DNA from 4 places in the Faecalibacterium sp. IP-1-18 genome. Region 1 is predicted to be linked to each of the others. Evidence: predicted binding sites of a transcription regulator. Region 1 holds the regulator's gene; each other region holds the start of a gene.

Region 1 (4,180 bases):
CGTTCAGAACGCCGCCCTGAATAGCAGCACCGACAGCCACGCACTCATCGGGGTTGATGCCCTTGAAGGGCTCGCAGTTCAGTTCCTTCTTCACGGCGTCGTAGACAGCGGGGATACGGGTGGAACCACCGACCATCAGCACCTTCTTCAGGTCGGAAGCACGCAGACCTGCATCCTGCAGAGCCTTGCGCACGGGGGTCATGGTGCGGTCGACCAGATCAGCGGTCAGTTCGTTGAACTTTGCGCGGGTCAGGGTCATATCCAGGTGCTTGGGGCCGGTAGCATCGGCGGTGATGAAGGGCAGGTTGATCTGGCTGCTCATTGCGCTGGACAGCTCGATCTTAGCCTTCTCGGCAGCTTCCTTCAAGCGCTGTGCAGCCATCTTGTCCTTGCGCAGGTCGATGCCGTTCTCGGTCTGGAAGGCGTCTGCCATCCAATCAATGATGCGCTGGTCGAAATCATCGCCGCCCAGATGGGTATCACCGTTGGTGGCCAGAACCTCGGTAACGCCGTCGCCCATCTCGATGATGGACACATCGAAGGTGCCGCCGCCCAGATCGTAGACCATGATCTTCTGGTCATCTTCCTTATCCACACCGTAAGCCAGAGCAGCTGCGGTGGGCTCGTTGATGATACGGCGGACGTTCAGGCCTGCAATAGTGCCTGCGTCCTTGGTTGCCTGACGCTGGCTGTCGTTGAAGTAGGCAGGCACAGTGATGACAGCCTCGGTGACGGTCTCGCCCAGATAAGCCTCGGCGTCAGCCTTCAGCTTCTGCAGGATCATAGCGCTGACCTGCTGGGGAGTGTACTCCTTGCCGTTCAGGGTCACCTTGTGGTCGGTGCCCATCTGACGCTTGATGGAAGAAACGGTGTTGTCGGGGTTGGTGATAGCCTGACGCTTTGCAACCTGACCTACCAGACGGTCGCCGGTCTTGGTGAAGCCGACAACGGACGGGGTGGTGCGGGCACCCTCAGAGTTGGCGATGACAACGGGCTCGCCGCCCTCCATAACAGCCACGCAGCTGTTGGTAGTACCAAGGTCGATACCAATAATCTTACTCATAATGAAGTCTCCTCTCGAAAGAACAAATCTTGTTTATATGATGCTTATGATGATGTCAAGCGGATGTTATTGCAAACTCCCTTGCGGGAGGTTCGGCTTGTTTATTCGGCCACCACAACGGTTGCATGGCGGATGATCTTGTCACCCAGCTTGTAACCCTTCTGGAAAACGGTGACCACCGTGCCGCTCTCCTGCCCGTCCGGGGCGGGGATCTGCTGCACAGCATTCATAAAGTTGGGGTCAAAGGGCTTGCCCAGCACCTCGATCTCCTCCACATGGAGGGCTTCCAGTGCCTTTGCCGCCTTATCCAGCGTCATGACCACGCCCTTTTTGTAGTTCTCGTCAGTGGTGGGGGCGTTGGCAGCCATATCCAGCGTATCCAGAATGGGGATGATCTTTTCCACTGCATGGGAAACACCGTCGCCAAACTTCTGGTCGGCCTCGCGGGTGGAGCGCTTGCGGTAGTTGTCGTACTCGGCAGCCATGCGCAGCAGCTGATCCTTGGCCTGTGCAGCATTCTTTTCCGCTGCATCCAGCTTTGCCTTAACGGCTTCCAGCTCCCGGGCCTTCTTGTTGAACCAGCCGCCGTCCTTCTTCTTGTCCTCTTCGGTAGCGGCAGCCTCGGCAGCAGCCTGTTCGGGCGCTGCGGCAGCGGTCTTTTCCTCGGGGGCAGTCTCCGGCTGCTCGGTCTCGGGCACCGTGTTCTTTGCTTCTTCGCTCATTCCAGATCCTCCTTATAGATCACAGTCCGCCGTGGTACGGCAGCCTGCGGGGTGTCTTTTCGTTTGCCGCTCATGCCCTCGCCAAGCTGGTCTGCAAACTCGTGCAGCAGGGGCATCAGCTTCTGGAAGGGCATCCGGGTGGGGCCGATCAGGGCAATGGAGCCCCACAGCCCGCCGCCTACCAGATACCGGTCGCTCACGATGCACAGCCCGGGGATCTGCGGTTCCAGATCCTCGCCCAGCAGCACGCTTTCGCTGCGGTTTTCCGGGGGTGCGATCAGGCTTGCGGCCTGTTCCTCGTCGTTCAGCAGGGTAAGGATATCACCCACCCGGCCGTCCAGCTGCGGCCAGTCCAGCAGGTACTGCTCGCCGCCCAGAAATACATGGGGCTTTACGCTGTCCTGCAAAATTGCGGCTGCGGCGCTGACCACCGGCACAAGCTCCGGTGCGATCTGGCCGCACAGCTCGCTGAGCATCCGGGTGGAAAGATCCACCGGCGCCACAAAGGTAAGGTTGCGGTTGAGCAGCGCCGCAAGGGCAGCTGCATTTTCCCGGGAAAGCCCGGTGCGTACCCGCGCCACCCGGGTGCGGACGTAACCGGCGGTGGTCACAGCCAGCACAGCGGCTGCGCTGCGGCCCACCTGCACCACCTCGTAATGGGCGATGCACAGATCCTCGGCGCAGGGGGTGCTGACGGCGGCGGTGCAGCCGCTGATGGCGGCCAGCGCCTTGGCAGCGCCCTGTGCCAGCTTTTCCGGCTCGTGGTCAAGGCTGGCGAACACCGCATCTACCCGGGCGCGGGTAACGCGGTCCAGCGGCTGATCATCGGTCAGCAGGTTGTCCAGATAATACCGGTAGCCCTTGGCGCTGGGCACGCGGCCCGCGCTGGTGTGGGGCTGCTCCAGCAGACCCAGCTTTGTCAGCGCCGCCATCTCGTTGCGCAGCGTTGCGCTGGACACTGCCATGTCAAAGTAGTTTGCCAGCACGCTGCTGCCCACCGGCTCGCCCTCAAGGCCATACAGCGCCACGATTGCCTGCAAGACCCGTTGCTTGCGTGCATCCATCGTCATAGCGCCTGCCTCCTTTTTGTATTGCTTTTGTTTGTTTAGCACTCCTTGTTCCTGAGTGCTAAGACCATTATAACCGTTTTTGCCCTGCTGTCAAGCCCTTTGCAAAAATGTTTATAAAGATTCATAATTCTGTCATAAAGGGGATGTGCGCCCTAGGTGGGGCGGGGCTGAACCCTCTCAGTCACGCCTGACGGCGTGCCAGATTCCCCCTTTTGTCGCTGCGCGACATCTCCCCCCGGCCGGGGGGAGTCTTTCCTCTCAGGGGGAGCCTTTGGCATGGTGGCACAGTTTCCGGCTCAAGCGCAAAGTTTGCGGGCGTGCCCGCTCCCCCTTGGGGGAGCTGTCGCGCAGCGACTGAGGGGCTTCAAATCGGCGGAGCCGGAAAAAACGGTTAAAAGATCTTCACGCCGAACAGGCGTGAATCTTCAGTTTTTTCCGGTGCAGCCCACCCCTTTGGGGTTAAAAGGGGCGAGCAGCCCCTTTTTCGTGGCTCCAGCGCGTCGAAATCGCTGGCACTTTTCTGGTTCTCTTTTGGTGTCAAAAGAGAACATCCCCGGGCAGCAGTGTTTTAGTTTTCCCCCCTTTTTCAGCTATTCGCGCAGTTTTAACCCCCATTCGCGCAGAATTTCTTTTGTTTTTGCCTAGTTTATGGTATATTTATGGTAACGACACCCCGTATAAAACCCACACGAAAGGAGCGAAACTTTATGAAAGCCAAACGCATTGTAAGCATCCTGCTGACCGGCAGTATGCTGCTGTCCCTGCTGCCGGTGTCTGCACTGGCAGCCGCCCCGGTGTTCGATGCACCCGCCCAGACCACGGCCAAAAAGGCTGCACCCCTTGTACAGGAGGCCGACGTCTCCCGCAGCACCGAGGAGGAAGCCGCCACCCGCAGCAGCCGTGATCTGGACGCAGAGAACAACACCGCCGAAAGCATTACCATCGATCTGGACGCCAAAGGCAATCCCACAAGCCAAGGTGACGTTGCCCATTGGTACTACAACGCAACCGCCTTGTTCTTGAACTCCGGCACCTTCACCCTGCAGCCCTCCTCGGAGCCCGGGGCAGCAAGCGCATTGCAGCCGGGTCTCTTTATTAAGAGATCTGCCGAATTTAAGGGCGGCACCGCCGGCAATTGGACCACCAACCGGGGCACCATCTCCGGCGGCACCTTCCAAGGAGAAGCGTCCAACCAGGGCACCATCTCCGACGGCACCTTCCAAGGGGCTATGTCCAACGACGGCACCATCTCCGGCGGCACCTTCCAAGGGGATGTGAACAACAACTACCGGGGCACCATCTCCGGCGGCACCTTCCAAGGAGAA
Region 2 (4,180 bases), 710 kb from region 1:
GGAATCATAGAACAAGATAGGCTGGCTGAAAATCTTAAACAGAATTGTATTCCAGACGGATTTGAAAGCATGGAGATTGGCGACTATCAGGATTTTCTACAAAGGCGTCGGGAACTGATGGCCGAGAAAATACATCAATACTATGATTCTCTCTGATTTCAAAGGTGAAACTTGATATAAAGGGATGCACTTCGCAATGCGGTCTCTCTGGGCGGCGACAGCGACACCCTTGCCTGCATCACCGGCGGCATTGCCGAAGCTTTTTACGGGATGCCGCAGGAACTGCGGGACGAGACTTTGAAACGTCTGCCGGAGAATATCCGGGAAGGATATGAGCTGTTTCGGTGGAACATCGGCCAGAGATAAGACATTCGGAGAACCAAGGAGCAGATACAACACACTCGTGATGTGAAGTATCTGCTCCTTGGTTTTTAATAAGACTCGATGAAGGGCGTCTTGCATCGGCCTGAAAAATCCGATATACTGAACCCAGAGAGTATATCGAATTTTTTGGGAAAAGGAGAGAACGGTATGGAACATCTTTATGAAAAGGCACTGGAAAGTGCGGAATATATCAAGACGCACACGAAAAAGCGCCCGAAGATCGCGGTGGTGCTGGGCTCCGGCCTTGGCAAGCTGACCGCGGACTTTACGGACACGGAAGAACTGTCCTACAAGGATATCCCCAACTTCCCGGTATCCACGGTGGCAGGACACAAAGGCGCATTGTTGGCTGGCAAGCTGGGGGACACGGAAGTCTACGCCATGGAAGGCCGCTTCCATTTCTATGAGGGCTACTCCATGAAGGAAGTCTGCTACCCGTTCTATGTGTTCAAGCTGTTGGGCGTGGAAAAGGTGGTGTTGACCAACGCCTGCGGCGGCATCAACCGGGAGTTTGCGCCGGGCACCCTGATGCTCATTACCGACTTCATCAACATGATGGGCACGAACCCCCTCATTGGCCCCAACGATGAGCGCTTCGGCCCCCGCTTCCCGGACATGACCGAATCTTACAGTCTGGAACTGCGGAACCTTGCCAAGCAGACTGCCGATGAACTGGGCATTGCCTACAAGGAGGGCGTTTACATGGGCTTTATGGGCCCTTGCTATGAAACGGCGGCTGAAATTCGCGCCTTTGCGGGGATGGGAGCCGATGCCGTGGGCATGAGCACCGTGCCGGAAACCATGGTCTGCAACTACATGGGCATGAAGGTACTGGCCGTCAGCTGCATCACTAACATGGCCACCGGCATCCAGACGGTCAAGCATAGCCACGCCCGCGTGCTGGAGATCGCAAATCAGGCAGGCGATACCCTGTGCCGATGGCTGGGTGCGGTGATTCAGAGAATGAAGTAAAAAAGATATACCATGAAAATCCTTTCGTTTGGTTCCCTCAACTACGATTATGCGCAGAGCATAGATGGCGTTTTGCCGGCGTATGATGTGCCGGAAAGCGCACTTTCCGACTATCTGCGGCCAGACTGGAGCGATGCGTGCATCAATGTCCGCACCGAGGAAGCCTACGAAACGGCCCATGAGGTGCTGCGGGCGGAAGGACTGTTTCTGGGCACATCGGCAGCAGCGGCTTTGCACGCAGCGGTGCAGGTGGGCCGCAGACCGGAGAATCAGGGAAAGAACATCGTGGTCATCGTCCCGGACAACGGCATGAAATATCTGTCTACGCCGATGTACCGGCAGAAATGATAAAAACACGATGATGCGACTGAATTTTGAAAAGATTGCATAGGATTTTATAAAAGTATTATTCTTTCATGAATTTTAGCACTCTTCTATTGACACTGCTAATGAACGGTGCTATAACAGTGGCGTGCTCAGGAGGAAGGGCAAAAGGAGAGCCGCAGGGCTCCCCGGAAAGCCTTTCTGAGTGGACGCTTCAGATTTTTTGCCCCGACCCGAACGCCGGGATTGGAGGAATGATTTATGCTTATGCCGACTGTTTTCCATGAAAACCTGTTCGATGATTTCTTCGATCCGTTCTGGAATGACGCTGCACTGGAACGTATGATGAACCGTGAGGCTCGTGATACCTTTGGTAAGCGCGGTGCAAACATGATGAAGACCGATGTCAAACAGACGGACAACGGCTACGAAGTAGCGGTTGACCTGCCGGGCTGCAAGAAGGAAGACGTTCAGATGGATCTGAACGACGGCTACCTGACCATTCAGGCAGTGCGCAGCCACAGCAACGACGAAAAGGATAAGAAGGGCCGCTATCTGCGGCGCGAATCCTTCTCCGGCACCTGCGCGCGCAGTTTCTACGTGGGCGATGTGAAGAAGGAAGACATCCACGCAAAGTTTGAGGATGGCGTCCTGCACATCGAGCTGCCTGCTCCTCAGCAGACGAAGGCTTTGCCTGAGAACCCGAATCTGATTGAGATCGAGTAAATGCCGACCGTGTGCGCCAAGGCATAACGTATATAGGATGCCCCCGGAGAGCTGCAACAAGCTCTCCGGGGGCATTTTTTGTTTCGCTATCTTTTCCGCAAGGGAAAACCATGGTATACTGAGAACAGCAACTCAGAATTTATGGAGGTACTTCACTATCCTGTGAGCCGGGAGAGCGGCTGGCTTTTGCGGTATACTCCGTTCGGAAAGATCAAAGCGCATGGAGGTAAAAAGCATGCTGACCTATACCTATGTTTCAGAGGGAACGTTTGCCCTGATGGAAAAACCAAAGCCGGTGTTGCAGCACGAGCGGGACGCCATTGTAAAGGTGACCCTTGCCAGTATCTGCTCCAGCGATCTGCATATCAAGCACGGCAGCGTGCCCCGGGCGGTGCCCGGCATCACGGTAGGGCACGAGATGGTGGGCATCGTAGAAGAAGTGGGCAGTGCGGTGACCAATGTGAAACCCGGCGACCGGGTGACGGTGAACGTGGAGACCTTCTGCGGAGAGTGCTTTTTCTGCAAAAAAGGCTTCGTGAACAACTGCACCGATCAAAACGGCGGCTGGGCGCTGGGCTGCCGCATCGACGGCGGGCAGGCCGAGTATGTCCGGGTGCCCTTTGCGGATCAGGGACTGAACAAGATCCCGGACGGCGTTACCGATCGGCAGGCGCTGCTGGTGGGCGATGTGCTGGCCACCGGCTTTTGGGCGGCACGCATCTCGGAAATCACCCCCGAGGATACCGTGCTGATCCTCGGTGCAGGGCCGACCGGCATCTGCACGCTGCTGTGCGTCATGCTGCACAGCCCCAAGCGCATCATCGTCTGTGAAAAGGACGCAAGCCGCCTGCAGTTCATCCGTCGGCACTACCCGCAGGTGCTCACCGTGCAGCCGGAGGACTGCGCCGCCTTTGCGCGTGCCCACAGCGACCACGGCGGGGCCGATGTGGTGCTGGAGGTGGCAGGGGCAGACTCCACCTTCCGGCTGGCATGGGAGTGTGCACGGCCCAACGCCGTTGTGACGGTGGTGGCGCTGTACGATAAGGCACAGACCCTGCCGCTGCCGGAGATGTACGGCAAAAACCTTACCTTCAAGACCGGCGGCGTGGACGGCTGCGATTGTGAAGAAACGCTGCGTCTCATCGCAGAAGGCAAGATCGATACCGAACCGCTCATCACCCACACCTACCCCCTGCGCCGAATCGCAGAGGGCTACGAGCTGTTTGAAAAGAAACGGGACGGCGTGATCAAGGTGGCAGTGGAGTGCTGACGGTCTGCGCCGAGGCACAACGCACATAAAGTGGCCCCGGAGAGCTGTAACAATAAAACAATCCCATTTTATGAGCGATATGGCTTTCAACAATATGATAATTACTCTGCAATGGTGCGGAAGCACTTTTTGTGAGTTGGTATGATGGATCGATTTGCAGCTAGCAAGGAAACCGTAAGGAGTACAAAGCATGGATGCAAACTGTACCAGTAAAAGAAGGAAAGTCAAGAGTATGGAAACGGTATACATTGCAGGCGGGTGCCTTTGGGGCGTCCAGCATTTTTTTGACACGGTGCCCGGTGTACGGACAACCGAAGCCGGGAGAGCCAACGGAACAACAAACACGCTGGACGGCCAGTATGATGGATACGCAGAGTGCGTTAAAGTGGTCTTTGATGAGAAATGTACCAGTGTTACAGAGCTTATGGAGCATCTGTTTGAAATCATCGACCCGTACAGCCTGAACAAACAGGGCGTTGATGTTGGAAAAAAGTATCGCACGGG
Region 3 (4,180 bases), 1.4 Mb from region 1:
AAGATGGCAATGGTGGGGATCTTTGCAAAATAATGTTTTCTCGGCTCCATGAAACAGAATTCCTTTCACAGAAAGATAAAAATAAGACCGCGTTCCACTCTATTATAGCGGAGCGCGGCCTTTTTGTTAAGGGGGTATTTCTGTTCTCGTGAAAATGCGCTTGGAACGGTCCACAGACCGCGACAAGCGCAAGATTAAAAATCATCAGCAACAAAAGAAGCCGCTGCGCAAAACACAGCGGCCTCTTTCTGAAAATTTACTTCATCAGGCTGCAAACGGCCTCGGCATAAGCGGCGGGGTCGTCCACGGGCAGACCCTCGATCAGCTGTGCCTGTGCGTACAGCAGGGCGCTGTACTTGTTCAGCTTCTCGGTGTCGCCAGCCTCCTGTGCGGCCTTCAGGGCGGCAAACACGGGGTGGTTCACGTTCAGTTCCAGCACCTTGTCGCTCTTCACACCCTCGCTGCCGGGCTGCTTGGACAGCACCTTTTCCATCTCAATGGACAGCGGGCCGTCAGAGCTCAGGCAGACGGGGTGATCCTTCAGACGGGTGGAGACCTTGACCTCCTTCACCTTGCCGTTCAAAGCGTCCTTCATGGCGTCGAACAGTGCCTTGTTCTCGGCAGTGGCATCCTCGGCGGCTTTCTTCTCCTCCTCGGATTCCAGACCCAGATCACCGCTGTTCACGTTCTTGAACTCCACGGTGCCGTCCTTGCCCTCGGCATCCTTGCGGGGGTAGCTGTGCAGGATCTGCAGGCAGAACTCGTCCACGTCCTCGGTCAGCAGCAGCACGTCAAAGCCCTTGTCCAGCACCAGCTCTGCGGAGGGCAGCTTTGCCAGACGGTCGGTGGAGTCGCCTGCGGCAAAGTAGATGTACTTCTGCTCGGCGGGCATCTTGTCGATGTACTCCTGCAGGGTGACCATCTTCTGCTCCTTGGCAGACCAGAACAGCAGCAGGTCGCGCAGCAGCTCGGCGTGCATACCGTAGTCAGAGTAAGCACCAAACTTGATCTGACGGCCGAACTCCTTCCAGAACTCCTCGTACTTCGCACGGTCATTGTTCAGCATGGCGTGCAGCTCGTTCTTGATTTTCTTTTCCAGTGCGTTATGGATCAGCTTCAGCTGGCTGTCCTTCTGCAGCATCTCACGGCTGATGTTCAGGCTCAGATCCTGACTGTCCACAATGCCCTTTACAAAGCTGAAGTAATCCGGCAGCAGGTCGGCGCACTTTTCCATAATCAGCACACCGGAAGCGTACAGCGCCAGACCCTTTTCGTAGTCCTTGGTATAGAAATCGTAGGGACGGTGGCTGGGCACGAACAGCAGGGCGTTGTAGTTGGCAGTGCCCTCGGTGCGGCTCACGATGACCCGGGCGGGATCGGCGTAATCGCCGAACTTATCCTTATAGAAGCTGTTGTACTCCTCGTCGGTCACTTCGCTCTTCTGCTTCTTCCAGATGGGGATCATGCTGTTCAGGGTCTCCAGCTCGGTGTAGGTCTCCCACTCGGGCTTGTAGTCCTCGGGCTTGGGGTCCGGTTCCGGCTTCTGACGGCTCTTTTCGCGCTCCATCTGGATGGGGTAGCGCACATAGTCGCTGTACTTCTTCACGATGGCCACAATGCCGTATTCATCCAGGAAGTTGTCGTATTTCTCAGTGTCGGTATCCGGCTTGATGTGCAGAATGATCTGGGTGCCCACGGTATCCTTCTGGGCGGGGGTCATCTCGTAGCCGTCCACACCGGAGGACTCCCACTGCCAAGCCTCGTCCGAGCCGTAGGCCTTGGAGATAACGGTCAGCTTATCGGCCACCATAAAGGCGGAGTAGAAGCCCACGCCGAACTGACCGATGATATCAATGTTCTCGTCCTTGTTGTCCTTTTTGAAATCCAGAGAACCGGAGTGTGCGATGGTGCCCAGATTCTGCTCCAGCTCTTCGCGGGTCATACCGATGCCGTTATCCTCCACGGTCAGGATGCGGTTTTCCTTATCGCGGGTGATGAGAATACGGAAATCGCTCTTGTTCATGCCCACGGAGGTGTCGGTCAGGCTCTTATAATACAGCTTATCAATGGCGTCCGAAGCATTGGAGATCAACTCCCGCAGGAAGATCTCTTTATTGGTATAGATGGAGTTGATCATCATGTCCATCAGTTTTTTGCTCTCTGCCTGAAATTCTTTCTTGGCCATAATACAAAACCTCTTTTATCACATATTTGGTGCACCGTACCCGGTAAACTGCCGGAATACTTAGCACTCATAACTTCTGAGTGCTAATATACAACGACTTGCAGGGAAAATCAAGGCTTTTCATAAAAAGTTAAAATTTGTTCTCCTGTGCGCGAAGCGGCGCTCCGGATTCGTTTCTTATATGGAAAATAAAATTTCTTGCAAAGTCTTTCCCACTTTTGCGCGGACTGTGCTATAATGGAACGAGTATGCCGGAAGGATGTGAGAAAATGTCAAAACAGGGCGATGCCGCCTACGCATGGTTCTTAAAGGGCTATAATTGCAGTCAGAGCGTGGTGGCGGCGTTTGCACCCCAGCTTGGCCTGACCGAAGAAACAGCGCTGCGCCTTTCTGCAGGCTTTGGCGCAGGTATTGGCCGGATGCGGGAGGTGTGCGGGGCGTTCTGCGGTGTGGTGACCGTGCTGAGCATGGTCTACGCCGACCCCACAGACCCAAAGGATAAATCCCGGATGTACGCACTGGTACAACAGGCGGCAGAGCAGTACCGCAGCCGCAACGGCGGCAGCATCATCTGCCGGGAGCTGCTGGCAAAGGCGGGCGCTGCCCCTGCTGGGGGTACGGCGGCAGAGGACCGCACCGCAGACTATTATAAAAAGCGCCCCTGCCCGGAATTATGCCGCCTGTGCGCAGACCTGTGCGCAGAATTTATTGCGGCGCACCCGGAGGGACGGCACGGACTATATAAGGAGGATGCGTAAATGCAGCTTGAACAACTGGAATTGACCGGCGGCGGTACGCTGACGCTCTACCTGCGGGAGAGCGTGGAGGCCATGCCGCATTTCCGGCAGCGTCCGCTGGTGCTGGTGGTGCCCGGCGGCGGCTATACCCACGTCAGCCCCCGGGAGAGCGACCCCGTAGCGCTGCAATTTGCGGCAGCTGGCTACCACACGGCGGTACTGCACTACGCAGTAGGGGAGAGCGCCCGGGATGCGCTGCCCATGCGGCAGCTGGCACAGGCCATCGGCCTTGTGCGGCAGCACGCAGAACAGTGGAATATTTTGCCGGATAAGATCGCTTTGTGCGGCTTTTCTGCCGGCGGGCATCTGGCACTGTCCGGTGCAGTGTGGGAGATCCCCGGCATGGCAGACCAGCCGCGGCCCAATGCCTTGCTGCTGGCATACCCGGTGGTCACCGCCGGAGAATACGCCCACAGGGACAGCTTTGTGCAGCTGACAGGCACGCAGGATGTTGCCGCCCACCAGCGCTTTACGCTGGAGGATAAGATCACCCCGGCCACACCGCCGGTGTTTGTCTGGCATACCATGGAGGACGAGACCGTCCCGGTGGAAAACACCCTGCTGTTACTGAACGCTCTGCACAAGGCGGGCGTTCCGTGCGAAGCGCACCTGTTTGAAAAAGGCTGCCACGGCACCAGCATCTCCACCCCGGAGGTGGACGCCGACAGCACCCACCGCAACCGCTGGGTTAAACTTGCGGTGGAGTGGCTGGACGATACCTTTTCTTTCCACGCCTGAGATGACCGACTGAAACAGGAAAAGCGTGTGTAAATTTTAGTCATACCTACAAAAAATTCACAAATAAACCGTTGACTTGCACAGGCGTATGCCGTATACTGTCCAACGGGGATAAAACCACGAAAGAAGGAAACAAAAATGGTTATGGATCCCACACTGCCGCGCATCAAGGTGCGCGATCTGCTTATGCAGGCATTCCTCACCGGCTGGGAGCGCTCCGATAAGAGCACCTCGCAGGACGAGTACCTGCAAAGCTCTATTCAGGTCATTGAGATGCTGCAGGTAGAGCCGGAAAACCTCTACGCAGAGGAAGGTCTTGGCCTGCCGGACGGCGAAGAGGTGGATCATCTGGATGATCTGCTGCGCGCGGACGGCTTCTGGCTGTACTACGGGGTGGAAGCAGAAAACTTCTTCCTGATCCAGTGGTACCCGGACGAGGCTTCTGCCAATGCAAAGCTTG
Region 4 (4,180 bases), 1.0 Mb from region 1:
CTGGGGCTTTCTGCTACCATCTGTGCCGCCGGTCTGGACGCACAGGTGGCCTACGGCATCCCCAAGTTCCGGCGCATCCCGCTGTGCGGCGGCGAGGCAGCCTATGCGCTGTCCATTGTTCAGCAGCTGTGCGGGCATATCGGCCGCAGGGTGGAGTACGTCATTGACGGCGAGGTGCTGACCGTGGACTGCCTGATGTGCGCAGTGTGCAATGGCCGCGCCTACGGCGGCGGTTTTATGGCCGGGCCGGAGGCACAGCCGGATGACGGCTGGCTGGATGTGTTCATCGTGCGCAAGGTCAGCCGCCGGGTCATTGCAAAACTGCTGATGTTGTACAAAAACGGCCAGCACTTTCAAAACGGCCAGCTGACCGAGGCCGCAAAGCCCTACTTTATCTACCGCCGCGCAAAATCGGTCAGTCTGCGGGCAGCAGATGGCCGCGGACCCATCATTGCCACAGTGGACGGCGAGTGCGCCCCCTGCAAGCAGGTGTCGGTGCAGGTGCAGCCGCTGGCAGGCCGCGTGCTGCTGCCGCTGCCCGCCTACCAGCGCTTTACCGCCAAAAAAGCGGCTGTGAAGTAAAGAAATAAACCATCAGACCCAAACAAGGCCGCTGCACATTGTTCCGTGCAGCGGCCTTGTGTTTTGCTTATTGTTTTGCAAGGCGCTGCCGTACCCTGTGCTCCAGCGCCTTGTAAAAGCTGCTCAGGCAGAGCGTGAGCAGATATACGGTCAGGGTCCAGACCACAGGATGTACCGTAAGGCTGAACTTGTCCGCAGTCCACTCCATATACCGGATCAGCACCTGATGGATCAGAAAACCGTAAGGGGACAGCCCGGCCAGCCACAAAAACGGCTTTGCGGAAAGCAGCCGGGAAATGATTCCCTTGCCCACGGCAAGCAGCCAGACCAGCAGCACCGCAGAGGGTGTGAACAGCACGTTGTACCGGAAGGCCACCGCGCCCAGAACCCCCACCTGCTTGGCGGCGATAAACAGGCAGCCGCCCGTAAGCAGTACAGCGGCCAATTCCGATAGGGAGAAAACACCGCGCGGCAGTGTACTCTCCTGCTTGCGGCTGCGGTAAAGGCAGCCTGCACAGCAGCTGATGGTAAAATCTCCCGCCCGGAACACAGGGCACAGATAGGTCAGGTAAAAGGCGGCCTTTCCGCTGAGCCCGGCTTTCCAGAAAACAAAGGACGCAAGGCACTGTGCGCAGAAGATCACGACGGCAATGCAACGCAGCCTGCGGACATCGGCCTTTTTCAGTACGGCGAGAAGCGGGGGAAAGATGGCATACAGAAAAGCCTGTACCGAAAGATACCACGCCACTCCGTTCAGGCAGAACCAGAAACGGCTGGAGGGGATCCATGTTTGCAGCAGGAAAATGCTCACCACAAGCTGCGCCGCACAGGAGAGCACCCCGCAGGCAGAGGGCTGCGCCAGAAGCCACTTCAGCACAAATAACAACGCGGCAGCCATCATTATAAGGTGCAGCGGGTACAGCTTGCGTATTTTTTGCAGAGAAAAGGCTATGGCGGACCGCAGTCCCGGTGCTGTGCGCGGGCGGTCGTAATAGTTGCAGGTCATCAGAAAACCGGACAGCGCCACGAATACCGTGATCGCCCACGGCCCCAGCCATGGTGCCCCGCAATGGGAGAGGACTACGCTCAGAAATGCGACTGCCCGCAGCCCCTGCAAAGATGAGATCAGCTTTTTGTCTGTCAAAGTATCCTCCGTTCTGCCGCAAAGCGCGTCAGCTGTGTTTTTGTAATGCGCTATAAGTATAAAAAAGACGGCGCGTCCTGTCAAGGACACACCGCTTTTTTGCGTAGTAGGGTGCGATTTTTGGGCGTCATAAATTCTTAACAAAGAAAAATTGCAAAACCCCTTGATTTTTCAGAGCAAGATGAGTACAATACAATTAGCACTCAGAGAAAAGGAGTGCTAAACCGCTGCGGAGCACACACGAAGCCCCCGCAGGACACAACAAAGTTTCAAATAAATTCAATATAATTGGAGGGCAAGAATTATGAAAATCATTCCTCTTGCAGACCGTGTTGTCATCAAGACTGTTGAAGTTGAGGAGACCACCAAGGGCGGCCTGATCCTGACCGGCAGCGCAAAAGAGAAGCCGCAGGTCGCACAGGTCATCGCAGTTGGCCCCGGCGGTGTCGTGGACGGCAAGGAAGTCAAGATGACCGTCAAGGTCGGCGACAAGGTCCTCACCAGCAAGTACTCTGGCACTGAGGTCAAGGTGGACGGCGAAGAGTGCACCATCGTGCGTCAGAGTGATATTCTGGCTGTTGTGGAAGACTGAAACTGAATTTTCCCTTTTCAATTGAGCTTGTATTATAAAGGAGCGATGTATTATGGCAAAGCAGATCAAGCAGGGCGAGGACGCCCGCAAGGCACTGTGTGCCGGTATTGATACCCTGGCTAACACCGTTAAGATTACCCTCGGCCCCAAGGGCCGCAACGTGGTGCTGGGCAAAAAGTTCGGCGCACCGGTCATCACCAACGATGGCGTGACCATTGCAAAAGAGATCGAGCTGAAGGATGAGTTCGAGAACATGGGCGCACAGTTGGTGCGTGAAGTCGCAACCAAGACCAACGATGCCGCAGGCGATGGCACCACCACTGCTACCGTGCTGGCACAGGCCATGGTCAACGAGGGCATGAAGAACGTTACCGCCGGCGCAAATCCCATGGATATCCGCCGCGGCATGAGCAAGGCCGTTACCACCGCTGTGGAGACCATCAAGGCACACAGCCAGAAGGTGAAGGACAGCAACGATATCGCCCGCGTCGGCACCATCTCTGCCGGCGACCCCGAGATCGGCCGTCTGATTGCCGAGGCTATGGAGAAGGTCACCTCTGACGGCGTTATCACCATCGAGGAGAACAAGACCACCGCAGAGACCTACAACGAGATCGTGGAAGGTATGCAGTTTGACCGCGGCTATCTGACTCCCTATATGGTCACCGATACCGACAAGATGGTGGCCGATCTGGACAACGCTGCTATCCTGATCACCGATAAGAAGATCAGCGTCATTCAGGATCTGGTTCCCCTGCTGGAGCAGGTGATGCAGAACGGCATGAAGCTGCTGATCGTGGCTGAGGATATCGAGGGCGAGGCGCTGTCCACCCTGATTGTCAACCGTCTGCGCGGCACCCTGAATGTCGTGGCTGTTAAGGCTCCCGGCTTCGGCGACCGCCGCAAGGAGATGCTGCAGGATATCGCTACCCTGACCGGCGGCACCGTGATCTCCTCTGATCTGGGCTACGAGCTGAAGGACGCAACCGTCCAGATGCTGGGTCATGCCCGTCAGGTGAAGGTGACCAAGGAGAACACCACCATCGTGGGCGGCGCAGGCGACAAGGACGCCATTGCAGCTCGCATTGCCCAGATTCGCAGCCAGATCGAGGCCGCTACCAGCGACTTTGACCGCGAGAAGCTGCAGGAGCGTCTGGCTAAGCTGGCCGGCGGTGTGGCTGTCATCAAGGTCGGTGCTGCTACCGAAGTCGAGATGAAGGACAAGAAGCTGCGCATTGAGGATGCACTGAACGCTACCAAGGCAGCTGTGCAGGAAGGTGTTGTGGCCGGCGGCGGTACCGCTCCCATCAATGCCATCCCCGCTGTGCGCGCCCTGTGCGATACGCTGGAGGGCGACGAGCGCACCGGTGCCAAGATCGTGTTGAAGGCTCTGGAGGCTCCTCTGCGCCAGATCGCCAAGAACGCCGGTCTGGAGGGCAGCGTCATCATCGACAAGATCGTCTCTGCCAACAAGCCCAACTACGGCTTCGATGCCCAGAACGAGGTCTTTGTCGAGGATATGATCGCTGCAGGCATCGTGGACCCGACCAAGGTCACCCGTTCCGCTCTGGAGAACGCAGCTTCCGTCGCTGAGATGGTGCTGACCACCGAGAGCCTTGTTGCTGACCTGCCGGAACCCCCGGCTCCCGCCGCACCTGCCGGCGGTGACATGGGCGGCATGTACTAATAACTGCCTAAAAACCGCATGAATCCTTGATTTTTGGAGCGCGCAAAAGCGGATTTACGCCAAACTTACGCCACTTACGCCAAAAATCAAAGCGCACTATAGGGTAACAAAATCGGCACTCGCTGAAAAGCGGGTGCCGATTTTTTGCGTCTAGGGGATTTGAAGACTTATGAAA

The links. The regulator HrcA, encoded in region 1, represses chaperone genes, less so after heat shock. The targets are predictions, from matches to a motif close to TGTTAGCACTCNNNNNNNNNGAGTGCTAACA.
Region 2: the regulator HrcA is predicted to act here: its motif matches at 1,778-1,808, upstream of MTP43_RS10030 (Hsp20/alpha crystallin family protein).
Region 3: the regulator HrcA is predicted to act here: its motif matches at 2,244-2,274, upstream of htpG (molecular chaperone HtpG).
Region 4: the regulator HrcA is predicted to act here: its motif matches at 1,921-1,951, upstream of MTP43_RS08440 (co-chaperone GroES).

Annotation. Positions count from the first base shown of each region.
Region 1 is NZ_CP094472.1:2,823,650-2,827,829, forward strand. Features, by position in the region: gene dnaK (molecular chaperone DnaK) at 1-1,063, opposite strand, end outside; gene MTP43_RS13425 (nucleotide exchange factor GrpE) at 1,165-1,785, opposite strand; gene hrcA (heat-inducible transcriptional repressor HrcA) at 1,782-2,855, opposite strand; gene MTP43_RS13435 (hypothetical protein) at 3,132-3,500, shown strand; gene MTP43_RS13440 (hypothetical protein) at 3,563-4,180, shown strand, end outside.
Region 2 is NZ_CP094472.1:2,115,527-2,119,706, reverse strand. Features, by position in the region: gene MTP43_RS10050 (DUF262 domain-containing protein) at 1-156, shown strand, start outside; partial or broken gene MTP43_RS14420 (hypothetical protein) at 193-261, shown strand; gene MTP43_RS10040 (purine-nucleoside phosphorylase) at 532-1,356, shown strand; gene MTP43_RS10035 (pyridoxal-phosphate dependent enzyme) at 1,369-1,704, shown strand; gene MTP43_RS10030 (Hsp20/alpha crystallin family protein) at 1,942-2,406, shown strand; gene MTP43_RS10025 (alcohol dehydrogenase) at 2,642-3,676, shown strand; gene MTP43_RS10020 (peptide-methionine (S)-S-oxide reductase) at 3,867-4,180, shown strand, end outside.
Region 3 is NZ_CP094472.1:1,444,612-1,448,791, forward strand. Features, by position in the region: gene MTP43_RS06875 (5-bromo-4-chloroindolyl phosphate hydrolysis family protein) at 1-50, opposite strand, end outside; gene htpG (molecular chaperone HtpG) at 257-2,185, opposite strand; gene MTP43_RS06885 (C-GCAxxG-C-C family protein) at 2,455-2,943, shown strand; gene MTP43_RS06890 (alpha/beta hydrolase) at 2,944-3,720, shown strand; gene MTP43_RS06895 (hypothetical protein) at 3,859-4,180, shown strand, end outside.
Region 4 is NZ_CP094472.1:1,782,411-1,786,590, reverse strand. Features, by position in the region: gene MTP43_RS08450 (diacylglycerol/lipid kinase family protein) at 1-582, shown strand, start outside; gene MTP43_RS08445 (acyltransferase family protein) at 650-1,726, opposite strand; gene MTP43_RS08440 (co-chaperone GroES) at 2,031-2,318, shown strand; gene groL (chaperonin GroEL) at 2,371-4,005, shown strand.